Saccharobesus litoralis: one gene and its partner. The protein of the gene in region 1 interacts with the protein of each later gene in a pairwise test. Links are inferred from orthologs where the notes say so. Each region holds a gene or a part of one and is shown on either strand. Other genes may lie near its edges.

Region 1 (4,752 bases):
TCAAGTTAATGGTGAACTAGATGCCATTAAACAAGCGTTAGCCAATTCGATTGATATTTTGGCACCGGGTGGCCGTTTGTCGGTGATTAGCTTCCATTCATTAGAAGATCGCATTGTTAAGCGCTTCATGGCTGAGCAAAGTAAGGCGAAAGCTGTGCCGCGCGGCTTGCCTGTTACTGATGATGAGTTGAGTAAGCATATTAAATTTAAAACCATAGGGAAGGCAATCAAGCCATCAGCGCAAGAAATTGAACTGAACACGCGCGCACGCAGTTCAGTACTGCGGATTGCCGAACGTTTAAGTGGCTAGCCGAGATAAGCAAGCCAAACAGCCAAATTTAGCCTGGCTGATTATTAAAGATTGGCTAGAACACAAGTTGGTTATTTTTCTTGTGTTGTGCGTCATGTCGAGTGCATACGCAGTGGTATATTTTGCTTGGAAAAACCGGCAATTAAATACAGAAGTACAAAAGTTACAAGATAAGCAAGATAGATTGGGTGTCGATTGGCGCCACATGTTACTTGAGCTAAATGCGTTGTCTGAGCATAGCCGAGTTGAGCAAATTGCAACGAAGCAATTAGAAATGAAACGCCCAGATAGGGCTGAAGAACGAATTATCGAACTTGAATGAATAAGCGAATTAATAAACAAAAGCAAGCTGTAGGGCGCTGGCGATTTTATGTCGTCTTTGGCGTGATCTTGCTTGTGTTTGCTTCAATTATTGCGCGAGCCGCTTACATTCAAGTGATCCAGCCTGATATGTTGCGTCAACAAGGTGATGCACGTACACATCGCTATTTAGCCGATCGCGTTCATCGTGGCATGATCAAAGATCGCAATGGTTTAGAACTCGCTATATCAGCGCCGGTTAACACTGTATTTGCCGATCCTGTGATTATCAAACGCCATAACGGTATGAGCCGAGAGCGAGAATGGCGAGCCTTAGCTGATGTATTAAAAACACCGGTTGAATCTTTGTTGGGCACGGTCAATGCCGCTATTGAAAAGCAACGGCGGTTTATATACTTAGGTCGTCAAATTACCCCTGCTATGGCTGAGTATGTCGATAAATTAGATATTCCCGGTGTTTACTTGCGTCCAGAGTCAAAGCGTTATTACCCGTATGGTGAAGTGAGTGCCCATATTGTCGGATTAACCAATATTGATGATGTGGGTATTGAAGGCATCGAGCGCTTATTTGATGGTGAGCTAACGGGTAAAAACGGTAAAAAACACGTGATGAAAGATGCACGTGGTCAAGTTATTAAAGTGTTGGCTGAAGAAGATGCGAGTCCAGCGCAAGACGTTACCTTATCGATTGATCAAGGTATTCAGGCCTTAGCTTATCAAGAGTTGAAAAAAGCCGTGCAGTATCATGATGCGGATTCTGGCTCTGTGGTGATGGTGGATGTCAACACAGGTGAGATACTCGCCATGGTTAATAGCCCGTCTTATAACCCGAATAATCGTCAAACCTATTCAGCTCGCAATGCACGTAATCGCGCAGTAACAGATGCCTACGAACCAGGCTCATCGATAAAACCTTTAGTGGTGTTGTCGGCTTTGGAATTTGGCTCAGTTGGCCCGAAAGATTTAATTGATACCTCACCAGGGCGTATGCGCATTGGCGGCCGTATTGTGCGTGATGGGCGTAATCACGGCAAAATGGATTTAGTGTCGATTTTACAAAAATCGAGCAATGTCGGTGTGACTAAACTCGCGCTTTCTATGCCAGCGCAAAATTATTTGGATACTTTTTATAACGCCGGTTTTGGCAATGATACCGGTAGTTTGATTATTGGCGAGAGTCAGGGGGTGCTGCATGATAGGCGGCGCTGGTCGGACTTTGAACTTGCCACTTTGTCGTTTGGTTACGGCTTGCAAGTGACGCCATTACAATTAGCGCGCTTTTACGCGACGGTAGCAGCTGGGGGCATTCAACGCCCTCTTTCCATTTTAAAGCGAGATACCGTACCTGAAGGCGAGCGAGTGTATGCGGCCAGTACCACACGTCAAGTCTTACGCATGATGGAAGAAGTGACTCGAGAAGGTGGTACGGGTACGCGAGCTGCGGTTGAAGGCTATCGAATTGCCGGTAAAACCGGAACCTCACGTAAAGCGATTGCAGGTGGTTACGGTAGTGATTATTACGCAACCTTTGCCGGAATTGCCCCAGTGAGTAAACCACGTATAGCTACCGTTGTGGTTATTGATAACCCTAAAGGTGATGAATATGGCGGAGGTGCGGTTGCCGCGCCTGTCTTTAGCCGAGTCGTGCAAGGTGCGATGCGCATTCTTAATGAATTACCGGATAACGAAAAAGACACAATCACCATTGCCAAGAGTCAGGGAGGAAAGCCAAGTGCCTAAATCCTTGACTATGCTCAATGACATTTGCCAAGTGAATTTGCCGAGTATTGCTTTTGAGCATTTGCATTTAGATTCACGCAAAGTTAATAACCAATCAGTATTTATCGCGCTAAAAGGCGCTCAATTTGATGGTCGTAATTTTATTGCTAAGGCGGTTCAGCAAGGTGCTGTCGCTGTTCTAGCGGATGCAGATGAATCGTCGCAGCATGGGGTTAGACAAACCGTAAATTCAGTGCCCGTCATTTTTATTTGGCGTTTATCACACCTACAAGCTGACATTGCGGCCTGCGTCAGTCAAGCCGATATTGCTGAATTAGCCTTGATTGGTGTTACAGGAACCAATGGTAAAACAACAGTGGCGAATATGGTTTTTCAAGCCTTGTTGTTGCTGGATCGAGACGCGGCTTATGTTGGTACTTTAGGTGTGCAAACCAAGCATAAATTACAACCACTGTTAAATACCACACCGGTTGCCATTGAGTTACATGATTTATTGACGGCTATTGCTAAGCAGCAAGATGTTTGTTGTTTAGAGGTATCAAGCCATGCTTTGGCTGAGCAACGTATCAAGGGTTTGGCTTTTCAGGTTACCGCGTTTACTAATTTGTCGCATGACCATTTAGATTTTCATGGCGATATGCAAGGTTATTTTGCGGCTAAAACAAAATTGTTTAGTGACTACGAGAGCGCAGATGTTGTCATTAATTTAGATTGCTCTTGGGGCCAAAAGTTAGCTCATCAAGTCATGAGTGGAGCAAAGTCGGTGCGGGTTGTTAGTCGAGTGGCTAGTGATGAAAACAGTTATTTTTTAAATCAAACCAATCCGCACGGGCGATATCTGATAGTTACCCAAGCTGACGCTAAAGCCGATGGTTTTGAATTATCTATTAGCTCAGAAAGTGAAACCGCATCTTTATTTTTACCTTTTTATGGTGATTTTAATATTGAGAATGCGTTGGTTGCCATGGCGTGTTTATTGGAAATGAATTACTCGCTTGCCGATATTGCAAAGGCTTTTGCGCAAGTTAAACCGATAGCAGGTCGTATGGAACATTTTGGGAAAAACAGTCAACCTAATGTGATTGTTGATTTTGCTCATACTCCAGACGGTTTAGAAAAGGCCTTAGTGGCTTGTCGCCGTCATTTGACCGAGCAAGGGCAATTGTTTGTGGTTTTTGGTTGTGGTGGTGATCGCGATACAGATAAGCGGCCTGTGATGGGGCAAATTGCCGCTAAGTATGCAGATAAAATCTTTGTTACTAATGACAACTCGCGTTCTGAGTCACCTGAATTAATCGCTAAAGCTATTTTAAAGGGCATAAGCGACCAAGATAAGCAAAAAGTTGTTGTTGAGTTAGACCGCAAATTGGCTATTCAGTCGGCCGTGCAAGCGGCACAAGCGCAAGACATTATTTTGGTTGCCGGTAAAGGTCATGAAACAACCCAAGAAATAGCAGGGATAAAGCACGCTTACAATGAACGAGAGTATGTGCAACAACTCATGGAGCAAGCCGCATGATTAATTTATCTCTGTTAGCTATTGCTGAAATGACATCAGGGCAACTGAAAGGCTCAGATCACCAGATCCATCAAGTCAGTACCGATACTCGCCGAATTGAAACAGGCTCCTTGTTTGTTGCATTAAAAGGTGAGCGCTTTGACGCGCATGCGTTTATTGAACAAGCGGTTAGCGCTGGCGCTAGTGCCGTAGTGGTTGAACATGAAGTTGACGCGGATGTCGCGCAAATTATTGTCGATGATACGCGAGTGGCGCTAGGCAAAATAGCCAAAGGTGTTAAAGCCCTGTGTGATGTTAAAACAATCGCAATAACAGGCAGTTGTGGCAAAACCACAGTTAAAGAATTATTACAGTCTATATGTCAGCTAGCCGGCAATACGTTGGCAACTAAAGGTAATTTGAACAACGATATTGGTGTGCCTTTAACCCTATTAGAGCTCACCGCTGAGCATGAATATGCTGTGGTTGAGCTAGGCGCTAATCATATTGGTGAAATAGCTTACAGTGTCGATTTAGTTAAACCTGATGTTGCTTTAGTTAACAATGTGTCGGGTGCGCATTTAGAAGGCTTTGGCTCACTCAGTGGTGTGGCGCAAGCAAAGGGTGAAATTTATAGCGGCTTGTCTGAAAGTGGCAAAGCGGTTGTCAATTATGATTGCGAATTTAAACAGCAATGGCAAAGCCGTTTGGCTCAACTAAACGTCACTTTGTTTAGCCTGCAAAACGAACAAGCCGATTTGTATGCCAGTAACATGAGTATGAATGCCTTTGCTAGCCAGTTTGAACTGAATTTTCAAGGTCAAGGCTATGCCATTAATTTGCAATTACCGGGAGCTCACAACATCGCAAATGCGTTGGCAGC
Region 2 (11,244 bases), 2.2 Mb from region 1 along the record:
ACTGTATCCTAGTCAATCCTGACTTTGTCCATTATTTCCTGAGCTTCCTGCTAAAGCCTTTCCTAGGCTGTATCCTGCTTTGTCCTGAATTTATTACCTTATTACCAAACCGTGTCTTACTTCCTCAAATGCCGTCCTAGCACCTTTTCGACGATGATTAGTGTATTAAATTCGTTTTTTATTGCCATCATGTTTAATCAATAAAAATAGTCGTCATTAAGGTTTCATAATTTAAATTGGCAGATAAGGTAATGAAATAAAAGGCTATTTTAAATTTTTTATGGTGTGGGACGTCAGATCTTTCCCGATTTTCCTACGTAAATGTGAGATATTTCTTACATTGCTACCTGCATATAACGCAATTGGTAATATTTTACCGCGTTAATAGCAATATCAACTATGTGATTTTAAAAATTCAGATGACTAAAGGTAAGTTATAAACAAACTGTAGTGACTCGGAAAATGAGTCATTGGAGGAAATCATTAGCAATGAAAGGGGATAAACACAATGTGAAATGAAAATGATAGAAATGAGGTAGCTTATATTGAGGCGCGCTCATCAACCTTGATGAAAAATATCCTGTATATACGCGCTAACTCAAAAAGCCCTTATGTTACATCCTATAACGAAACAGCAGCCATGCTGTCACCATTGTTATCCATTCGTGTCCTTGACGCATCCAATGCTTGGTTTCTTGTTCTATCCTGTTAACAATGACTGGTCATCCAAACCAGACCCCATCCATATCGGTTTTTTGTCCGTGGTTTGCTTCATGCAAACATTTTCCTTTTGCTTTCCTAGCGATTGCATCCTGCAATTACCTTCCTTGTTGTTCCATTTTTCCCTACTGTCCTTAGCTAACCGCTTCCTACGGTTGTTCCTATTCCTGTTACCTAATTTTTCCTTAATGCCGATTGTCCTTGAATTGCTTTCCTAGCACCGTTTCGACATGAATAAGTCTATGTTATTGAAACTTTTTTACTAGGCCACCATAACCAAAAAATAGTGATTGTATCATTAGTGTTTTGAAATAAATCAACGTAAGTTTATGTAAAATATAGTTATTTTTTGTTTTGTGTAGTTAAATTCAAGTTGAATTAACCTAGTTATCTTACGATTTTGTGAGATATTACTTACAAAGGGTTGGGATAAAATATATGCATCACTCAAATTTAGTGTTTAGGTTCTAAGCGGAAGCTATTTAAAATTTGGTATTTACTTCCATCAGAATTTGGTTGTGATTGATACAAATGAAATTGATTAACAGACCAAAGCCATTCAGGCGGAGGATCTAACAAAGGTAGTGATTTAACTTTACGAAAAAGGCTAACATGGGGTTGATAACTTGCGTGAAGAGTATATTGGATACGTCTATTTAGCTCGGGGAATTGTTGTGCAATAGTTTGGTTAATAACGTCAAATAGATGTAAATGACTGGGGCTGCAACTTGTAGATAGGTATAAAACTTGTGGTTTTATAAACAAATTAAGAGCTTGTGTTGCAATAGTAAAAAAGTGAACGGGTAAATGAGATAGGCACGTGGATAATTCGTTTACCTCTTTATCATTAAGGCAACCTAAAAACCTTAACGTCACATGTAAATCATTTTGGTGAACAGCCTGCCAGCGAGTATGTTCATATACAGAAAACGCTTGTCTTCGCCATTGGCTTATTGCGAGAGAGATGTCTTTTGGTACTTGGATACCAATAAAAAAGCGCTTCTGATAATTGTCCTGTTTCATACCTGTTAATTTAACCAGTTTTGGCCTAAGATAGCGGCCACCTAAGGTTAGTTTTCCCAATGTGCTTTTGTTACCTATAGAGTCTAGCTTTTCTGAGATAAAGCAAGCCATTTCTCTTGATAACCAATTGATTATTCAAGCCCCCCCTGGTGCTGGTAAATCAACTTGGTTGCCCTTGCAATTATTAACGCAAAATGTGGTTGCGGGTAAAATTTTATTGCTTGAACCAAGGCGTGTTGCTGCCCGTTCAGTAGCCAATTATATGTCGAGCTGCTTGAATGAAAAAGTCGGTGAGACAATAGGGTTGCGAATGCGCGGGCAAACGCAAGTGTCTGCCGCGACCCGCTTAGAGGTGGTAACGGAAGGGGTGCTTACCCGTATGTTGCAAAGTGATCCAGAGCTAAGCGGTTACGATTTAATTTTGTTTGATGAGTTTCACGAGCGTTCATTGCAAGCCGATATGGCGTTTGCCTTTGCGTATGAAGTTCAGCAAGGTTTACGAGATGATTTAAAGCTCGTTTTGATGTCCGCGACATTAGATTTGCCACTAGCGCAAAAAATATTACCCGCAGCCAAATTGATCCAAACAGAAGGTCGTCAATTTCCTGTTGAGGTTGCGTATCGGCCTATGGGCAGAATGTCATGGCAAGACAAGCTGATACAGGTCGTGCGTGAGGCATTAGATCAACAGGGAAATATATTAGTGTTTTTACCTGGTATTGGTGAAATCAATCGAGCGCAGCGCGCATTGATGCCTATTCTGCCAGCAGACATTGTTTGTCAGAGTTTACATGGCCAGCTTGCTTTAAATGACCAGCAACAAATTTTAAGTTTGGATGAGCAAGGAAGGCGAAAGTTGGTATTGTCGACCAATATTGCAGAAACCAGTTTAACTATTCCGGGCATTAAAATTGTGATTGACTGCGGTACACATAAGCGAGTGCGATTTAATCCCAAAAATGGTTTTAGTACATTATTTACCGAGCGGATATCTCAGGCGTCAGCAGAGCAACGCAAGGGGCGCGCAGGGCGGATCGAAGCGGGGATAGCTTATCGGCTTTGGTCACGAGATGAACAGCAAAGAATGCGCACACAATACCCAGCTGAGATAGAAACAGCAGATATTAGCGAAGTGTACCTAGAGTTACTTAACTGGGGAGCCCAAAGTTTTACCGAGCTCAATTGGCCAACACTTCCTAGTGATAGCCAAATTAACCTAGCTATTAGTTATTTGAAACAACAAGGGTTGATAACCGAGCAATTGGGGAAAAACAAGCTTACCTTGTTAGGCCAACGTATAGCTTCACAAGGTTTACCTATTGATATCGCGTTAGTTCGTCAGCAAGCGAACTATTCTTCTCAAGTGCTCGCGGCTTGGTTGTTTGAACAAATGCCTCGAGGTCAGGTGGGACGAGATGATATTAACGTGATAAATCAGATCCAATCGAGTTATAAATACTACTCCAACATTAAAGGTTTGCTTAAACGCTGGCGAACTAGCGATAAGTATACGCCTAATCACATCATTCCAGATGAGCTAGTGCAAGCAGCCTTGGTGGCTTATCCTATGCGAGTGGCCAAAAAACGCGGTGCAGGATATCTAATGGCCTCAGGTACTGCGGTTTCAGTTCCTGCCGAAAGTCATATAAGTCAAGACATTGAATTTATCCTTGTTCTAGGCGCTAGCTTTTCCGATAAGCAAGCTTCCGGTGTGATCCGCCAATACCTAGCATTAACCAAGCAAAATGTTGCTGAATATATTGAACCTGCAGCTAATTTAACAACCCATTTAGAAATAAATAATAAAAGTGGTCAATTGCAGTTTTATGAAGTTGTGCGTTATGGCAACTTGGAGTTAGACAAACGTTTAATGACATCTAAACCCAGTACCCAGCAACTGCAACAAGCTTGGTTGGAATATATTCAAAACCAAGGGTTTAAAGAGTTTAAGCAATGTGAAAAGCTGCAGCAGTTATTGGCTCGGTTGCGTTTAGCTAATCAAATTAATTCGACATTATTTCCTAGTGTAGTCACTAGCGACGAGTTACAAAACAACGCGCAACATTGGTTTGGTCTACATTTAACGCAAATAAAGAATCTGCAACAATTATTGAATTTAGATTTGATAAGCTGTGTTACCAGTGGCTTACAATATGAACAGCAAAGCTGGTTGAAACAGGCATTACCTAGCCAATGGCAAACACAGGATGGTAATCATTATCGACTGGACTATGCAGGGGAGCACCCAGTTAAAACCAGTTTACGATTGCAATCTTGTTATGGAATACAACAGCATCCTTGTGTTGCTGATGGTAAAATAGCAATAACACTGGAGTTATTATCGCCAGCGCAACGTCCCATTCAAACGACTAACGATATCAATAGTTTTTGGTTAGGTAGTTATAAAGACGTGCAAAAAGACATGAAAAGTCGATACCCCAAGCATTTTTGGCCAGACGAACCACAACATGCTGAACCGGGATTACAAACTAAAAGACAAAGGACTAACTCGTGAGTAAACAAATGATCCAGCCAAGGCGATCTTGGCCTGTGCGTTGTTGCTTTTTTCTCATTAAACTCAGCTTAGTTTTTATTTGTATTTTGGCGTTTTGGGGCATCTATTTAGATGCACAAATTGAACGCAAATTTGATGGTAATAAATGGCAATTGCCCATCGAAGTATTGGGTGCTCCTATGATGTTCACAACGGGAGACGCAATTAATGCTAACGCGTTGCAGGAATATTTGGGGCGGTTAAATTACCGTAAGGTTAAGCAGGTGCGTCAGCCGGGGGATTATAGTTTTACATTACAAAGTATTGTAGTTTACCGACGCGCATTTGACTACGCTGTGGCAAAACAGCAGGTTGAGCAACAACAATCGGCCACTTTGCTCAAAGTTGATTTTCAACAAAACCGTATAAAGCGGGTAACAGATTTGACGATAAATTCGACTGTTACCGCATTTCGATTAGAGCCCTATGTGATTGACAGGTTACAAACGTCTACTTTAGAAGATCGTGATTTTATTGCATTGGCTGATTTTCCTGAACTTTTTAAAGAAACCTTACTGTTAGTCGAAGACAGGCATTTTTATCAACATCATGGCGTATCTCCGCTAGCCATTATTCGAGCATTGCTGCAAAACATAAAAGCAGGTCGTACAGTGCAAGGTGGAAGTACATTAACTCAACAGTTAGTTAAAAATATGTTTTTAACTAACGAGCGGAGCCTGTGGCGTAAGTTAAAAGAAGCTTATATAGCGTTATTACTGGATGCACAATACAGTAAAGAAGAGATTTTAGAAGCGTATGTTAACGAAGTTTATTTAGGACAAAATTACGCGCGAGGGGTTCATGGCTTTGGCTTAGCTGCGCAGTTTTATTTTGGTAAAAATGTAAATGAACTCGCACCTGACGAAATAGCGCTGCTGGTTGGTATTGTTAAAGGTCCGTCTTATTATAACCCAAGAAACAAAGCGCGTATTGCGCTTGAACGACGAGATTTAATATTACGTTTAATGGTGGAAAATCGCTTACTGAGTCGAGAGCAGTACGAATTGAATGTGGTAAAGCCGTTGAAAATTATTGATTTGGCAAAAGTGTCAAGCGGTCGATATGCCAGTTACATGACGCAGGTAAAGCAAGAACTCAAATTACTGTTAAAAGAAAAAGCGCATCAATTTAATGGATTAAAAGTCTACACTCATTTTGACCCTGTCGCCCAGCGTCGTGCGCAGTTATCAATTGATAAACAGCTGCCTTTGCTAGAGTCTAAGAAGCAAGTGAGTGATTTGCAAACCGCTGTCGTGTTAGTTGACAGCTCAACTGGTGGGATCAAAGCTATTATTGGTGATAAACAAGCCCACTACAATGGTTTTAATCGAGCCTTATATACTCAACGCAATATAGGCTCGTTAGTGAAACCGGCCATTTATTTAGCCGCGCTTCGTCAACCAGAAAAATATGGCTTAGCCACGTTAATAGATGATAAACCTATTACCCTAACCAGTGATCTAGGAAAAGTTTGGCAACCACATAATTATGATAAAACCTTCTTACAGCAAGTAACATTACTTGACGCTTTAGTGACAAGTCGTAATGTACCGGCGGTTAATTTGGGAATGCGCCTTGGTTTAAGTTCAGTGTCACAACAATTGCAAGAGTTGGGGGCCTATTCACCTATTCCGCAGTATCCAGCCATGTTGTTAGGCTCGGTTTCAATGGCGCCGATTGAAGTTGCTCAAGTTTATCAGCCGCTTGCCAATCAAGGGTATAAGTTTTCACTTAATGCTGTGATAGGCGTGTATTTTCAGGGTAAAAAAGTGGCGGAAAATAAGACAGCAAAAAGCCAAGTTTTGACTGCTGAAAGCGCGTACTTAATCAATTATGCCATGCAAGAAATTACGCGCAAAGGTACCGCGCGCTGGTTGGGTAATATGTATAGTCAAACTCGATTTGCAGGTAAAACGGGTACGACAAACGAATTACGTGATTCTTGGTTTGTTGGTTATGATCAGAACGAGTTGGCGGTGATTTGGGTAGGCAAAGATGATAATACCAGTACTCAGTTGACCGGTTCGTCAGGCGCTTTACGTATTTTTGGTGAATATCAAAAGCAACGTCAACCTGTCAGTTTAGTGGTTCCTAAACCACAAAGTATAGCGATGCGCTACTTCAGCAGTGACTCTGGATATCATGTCGATCCTGGTTGTCCTGATACTTTGTTATTACCTGTTATTGAATATGGGTTGGCTGCGCCAATTGCCTGTGAAGATGCGCCGAGTATTGAAGAAGTTATTGCCGCCCCGAACAAGCCGCAAGAAAAATCTTGGCTTGACGATTTATTGGGTTGGTAAGTGTGACGGTAAAGGAAATTGAAAAAATGAACATTTCACTTGCTAGGTTAGATGCAAGAGAAAAGTGGAGTGTATATTTGATTTTGGCGAGCGACACGAGCTTATATTGTGGGATCACCAATGATGTTGAACGGCGTTTTAAACAACATCAAACCGGTAAGGGCGCTAAATACTTTAGAGGCCGCCAACCTGTGAAAGTCGCTTGGCAACTTAATAATTTAACTCATCGTCAGGCTGCAGCAATCGAGCCTAAAATCAAAAAGTTAAGCCGTAAACGCAAATGTCAGTTGGTTAATCAACAATCAAATTATTCTGAGTTAGAACAAATTTTAGCGACAAAATAACAGAATATTTGTCGCCAGCCTCATGCATTCTGCGCTGCCAATTGATATAGTTAGTCAATTGATATTTAGTGTGGCAGTGATGTTGAAGCGCTGCCATCTTTCAAGTAAGAAATCATATATGACTGATTTGCAGCAACTATTTGAGCGTAATTTACAAGCGCATCAAGATGTTTTTGCTAAACTTCCGGTGCTTGCTCCGCAAATATCTCAGTTGACTCAACGTTGTTATCAAGCGTTGCAGCAGGGCGGAAAAATTCTTTTCATGGGAAATGGCGGCAGTGCAGCTGACAGCCAACATCTTGCGGCTGAGTTTGTCGTTCGTTATAAAAAAGAACGCAGAGCTTTAGCCTCTATTGCACTCACTACAGACACATCTATCTTAACCGCAGGGGGTAATGACTATGGTTTTAACCAAGTTTTTGCTCGCCAAGTTGAGGCGCTCGCTAAGCCTGAAGACATTGTTATAGGCATTACAACGTCAGGTCAAAGCCCTAATATTAATTTAGCGTTGGAAGCGGCTAATAATATTGGTGCATATAGTGTTGCGTTTACTGGGCGTGACGGCGGTGCGGTTAAAGATATAGCGCAATTGAGTTTAATTGTTCCCAGTGATGTGACCGCCCATATTCAAGAAGCGCATATTTTTATTGGTCATTATATCTGTGAAGCGATTGACGAATTAGTGACAGCGGGATCAGATAGCTAATGGAATTGAGTTATTTTCAACGTTTATCACAAGCCAATATTTTGGTGGTTGGTGATGTTATGCTGGACCGCTACTGGCAAGGTGATACGTCGCGTATTTCACCTGAAGCGCCAGTTCCAGTTGTTAAAGTGGCGAGCTGCCAAGATAAAGTCGGTGGCGCAGCCAACGTTGCGCGTAATATTGCTCATTTAGATGGCAAAGTTGGCTTACTTGGCATTATTGGCACGGATGAAAATGGTGAAATTTTAAAGCAACAGCTTATTAAAGATAACATTGACTCACAGTTAGTTGAGCAGCCGGAACAGCCTACGATAACTAAGCTACGTGTATTGAGTCGTCAGCAACAAGTGGTTCGTTTAGATTTTGAGCAAACATTTAGTTTGCAAGCCGCCAATGCGTTGCAAGCAAAGTTTAAGCAAGTTGTAGCCAATTATGATTGCGTGGTATTTTCGGACTACAATAAAGGCTCCTTAGCCCACGTCACATCAATGATAGCTGATGCGCGAGCATTGGGTAAATTAGTCTTAGTCGACCCTAAAGCTAAAGATCTATCCAAATATGCGAAAGCCAGTTATGTCACGCCAAACCTGAAAGAATTTATTGATGCTGGTGGTGAATCGGGTTCTGAAGACGCGATAGCACAGAGTGTACGTGGAATAATCGCCCAGCATAATATCGATAATATGTTACTGACTCGTAGTGAGCAGGGCATGTCGTTAATTAATGCCCAGCACAAGGTCGATTTACCTGCTCAGGTGTTGGAAGTGAACGATGTAACAGGTGCTGGCGATACGGTTATTGCAACTTTGGCCTGTTTCCTAACGGTTGGTGCTGAGCCTGCCTTAGCCGCTAAACTTGCCAATTTAGCTGCCGGCATTGTTGTGGGTAAATTAGGTGCCGCTTGTGTGACCCCAGAGGAGCTAATGCGTCGTGTTAATCAAACTCGGGATAAGGCTCAACAACATTATCAAGTGCCATTTGAAGATGTGTTACAACATATTGAATTTGCCCGTCAGTGTGGCGAAAAAATCGTTTTTACTAATGGTTGTTTTGATATATTGCATGCGGGCCATGTATCTTATTTAGAACAAGCACGAGCCTTAGGTGATAGATTAGTACTGGGTTTAAATACTGACGAAAGCATTCGCCGTTTAAAAGGTGAGGGCCGTCCAGTTAACCCGTTAGCGCAACGCGCTACCGTGATGACAGCATTACAAGCCGTTGATTGGGTTATCCCTTTTGGCGAAGTCAATGGCAACGAATATGATGATACACCGTACGATTTGATCAAACAGGTTAAGCCTGACGTATTAGTGAAGGGTGGGGATTATACGCCTGATACCATTGTTGGCGCTGATATAGTTTGGGATAATGGCGGTGAAGTGAAAGTAATTGAGTTTGTTGATGGTTGCTCCACAACGAATATCATTAACAAGATTAAAAATTAGCTTGGGTGTTTGCGTGTGATTAACTTGGCTAAAAATAAAGCTCTGTTTCTTGACCGAGACGGGGTTATTAACTTTGATCATGGCTATGTTAGCCAGATAGATCAATTTGAATTTATAGACGGTATTTTTGAAATATGCCAAGCCGCTCAAGCTAAGGGCTATTCGTTGATTATCGTCACCAATCAATCTGGTATTGGGCGAGGCTATTTTTCACAGCATGATTTTGACGTATTAACCGAATGGATGGTTGATCAATTTGCTGCTAATGATGTGCAAATTAATGACATTATGTTTTGCCCGCATCACCCTGAAAAAGCGGTTAATGAATACAAAACAGATTGTGATTGTCGTAAGCCTAAACCAGGTATGATCCTAGAAGCGGCACAACGGCAAGGTATAAATATAGCTAAGTCGATAATGATTGGCGATAAAATATCCGATATGAAAGCCGCAGATTTAGCTGGGGTAGGTACTCGTATTTTACTCGACTCTCACTATAGTCGAGGTCAAGATGATCTCGGACTAGCAACACATCGTATCGAAGCCTTAAATGAAATATTTAATTTAGGTGTATTGAATTAGTGCGCAACCCTTAGGAAGCGTAGCGTTAAACTCTTATTGAAAATTTTCTTATGATAGATACCAAAAAACTCGAAGAAATTGCTAAGCAAGTGACAGATAACTTGCCCACTGGGGTTAAAAAATTTGCAGAAGAAGTGGAAGATAAAACTAAGCAAGTTTTGCAAAGCCAGTTAAATAAGCTTGATATGGTGAGTCGCGAAGAGTTTGATGTACAAACTCGGGTATTGATGCGCACTCGTGAAAAATTAGTAGACTTGGAAGCGAAAGTTGCAGAGTTAGAGCAGAAAATAGTCGCTGGTGCCTCAAGTAAAATTGAGCAGCAAGATTAGCAGTCTGCTATTAATAGATTAAAGAGAAAAGCCCAAACAGGTTATCGGTTTGGGCTTTTTATTAATTTAAACGTTTATTTAAAATTGATTGTTACGCCAATCTAAACTGATAACTAACCTCAACTCTGGTTAATTAGTGCTTATTACTACTACAACCTGAATCATTGCAGCAGCTTGCTTTTTCTTGATGTACATGGCCGTGCTTGATTTCTTCTTCGGTTGCTGCTCGCACATCAACAATTTCAACGTCAAACTCAAGATCAATACCCGCTAACGGATGATTGCCATCAACTGTGACCGTATCTTCTGCTACGTCAACTACGATCACTGTTTGCTCGCCACCGTCTGTACTGGCACGTAGTTGCATACCAATATGTATTTGGTCTTCAAACCCTTCAAACATGGAAAGTGGTACTTCTTGAACAAAGCCGTCGTGTCTTTCGCCATAAGCATTTTCAGCATCTACAGCCACGCTAAACTTTTCACCGGCTTGGCGATCGGTCAATGCTTCCTCTAAGCCTTTAATTAAAAAACCTTGACCTTGTAGGAAAACCAGTGGCTCACCATCGAAAGAACTGTCTATGTCCGTTCCTTCTTTGTCTTTAACTAAATAATGTAAGGTTACCACTGAGTTGTTTGCTATTTTCATTCTGATGCCTTGTATTCAAGAGTGTAAGGCAGTTCACTTAACGTGAATTGACTTGTATCTTGGTTTTTTAACTTAAGTTGAGTATTTAAATCTAAATCTGCTGCACATACTGCCATGCCATACATCTGGCCGTCAATTGCACATGCGCTAACTACTGTACCAGCGCGTCGCCAATTTTCACCTGCAGGCATTTCTAATGTATCACCAACATTTATATTGTCGGCATGACCGCTAAAGGGAAATGCAGCGCGTTTATTCTTACCAAGGTAACGCATCCGAGCCACGGTTTCTTGGCCCATATAACAGCCTTTGTTAAAGCTAATACCGTCAATGGCTTGCAGGTTAAGCATTTGTGGCACATATTCACCTTGCTGTTCAGCATGCAAGAAAATAATACCATTGTCGATTAAGGCCTTTTCAAATAATGCTTCATTGTTATTAGCATCAAGTTGCGTTTCAGTTGCAATCAGTGTGATGTTTGACGAGAGCGCTACACGATAGGTCGTGTCGTCTTGCGATACTTGGTTTATCTCAAGTTGGTTATTGCCAAGCTGAGCATACCAATGAAGTTGGGTGTTATGTGTGA

Evidence for each region.
Region 2: the proteins of C2869_RS21135 (region 1) and mrcB interact in binary tests that used the Escherichia coli proteins (3 or more experiments, as listed by UniProt). The link is inferred for Saccharobesus litoralis from one-to-one orthologs.

The regions. Positions count from the first base shown.
Region 1 is NZ_CP026604.1:5,511,263-5,516,014, reverse strand. What follows is about bases 1-2,999. They hold C2869_RS21135 (peptidoglycan D,D-transpeptidase FtsI family protein), read left to right. Parts: upstream 1-628; coding sequence 629-2,371; downstream 2,372-2,999. Other genes in these bases: C2869_RS21130 (UDP-N-acetylmuramoyl-L-alanyl-D-glutamate--2,6-diaminopimelate ligase), read left to right, coding at 2,364-2,999; ftsL (cell division protein FtsL), read left to right, coding at 303-632; rsmH (16S rRNA (cytosine(1402)-N(4))-methyltransferase RsmH), read left to right, coding at 1-310. In the rest of the region: more of C2869_RS21130, read left to right, coding at 3,000-3,890; C2869_RS21125 (UDP-N-acetylmuramoyl-tripeptide--D-alanyl-D-alanine ligase), read left to right, coding at 3,887-4,752. UniProt on the Escherichia coli protein: Essential cell division protein that catalyzes cross-linking of the peptidoglycan cell wall at the division septum. Required for localization of FtsN.
Region 2 is NZ_CP026604.1:3,264,792-3,276,035, forward strand. The notes cover bases 3,855-6,927. They hold mrcB (penicillin-binding protein 1B), read left to right. Parts: upstream 3,855-4,254; coding sequence 4,255-6,600; downstream 6,601-6,927. Other genes in these bases: hrpB (ATP-dependent helicase HrpB), read left to right, coding at 3,855-4,258; C2869_RS11660 (GIY-YIG nuclease family protein), read left to right, coding at 6,627-6,927. In the rest of the region: thpR (RNA 2',3'-cyclic phosphodiesterase), read right to left, coding at 1,174-1,803; more of hrpB, read left to right, coding at 1,805-3,854; more of C2869_RS11660, read left to right, coding at 6,928-6,944; C2869_RS11665 (D-sedoheptulose-7-phosphate isomerase), read left to right, coding at 7,063-7,650; bifunctional D-glycero-beta-D-manno-heptose-7-phosphate kinase/D-glycero-beta-D-manno-heptose 1-phosphate adenylyltransferase HldE, read left to right, coding at 7,650-9,098; gmhB (D-glycero-beta-D-manno-heptose 1,7-bisphosphate 7-phosphatase), read left to right, coding at 9,123-9,680; ubiquinone biosynthesis accessory factor UbiK, read left to right, coding at 9,731-10,009; C2869_RS11685 (FKBP-type peptidyl-prolyl cis-trans isomerase), read right to left, coding at 10,143-10,658; CAF17-like 4Fe-4S cluster assembly/insertion protein YgfZ, read right to left, coding at 10,655-11,244. UniProt on the Escherichia coli protein: Cell wall formation. Synthesis of cross-linked peptidoglycan from the lipid intermediates.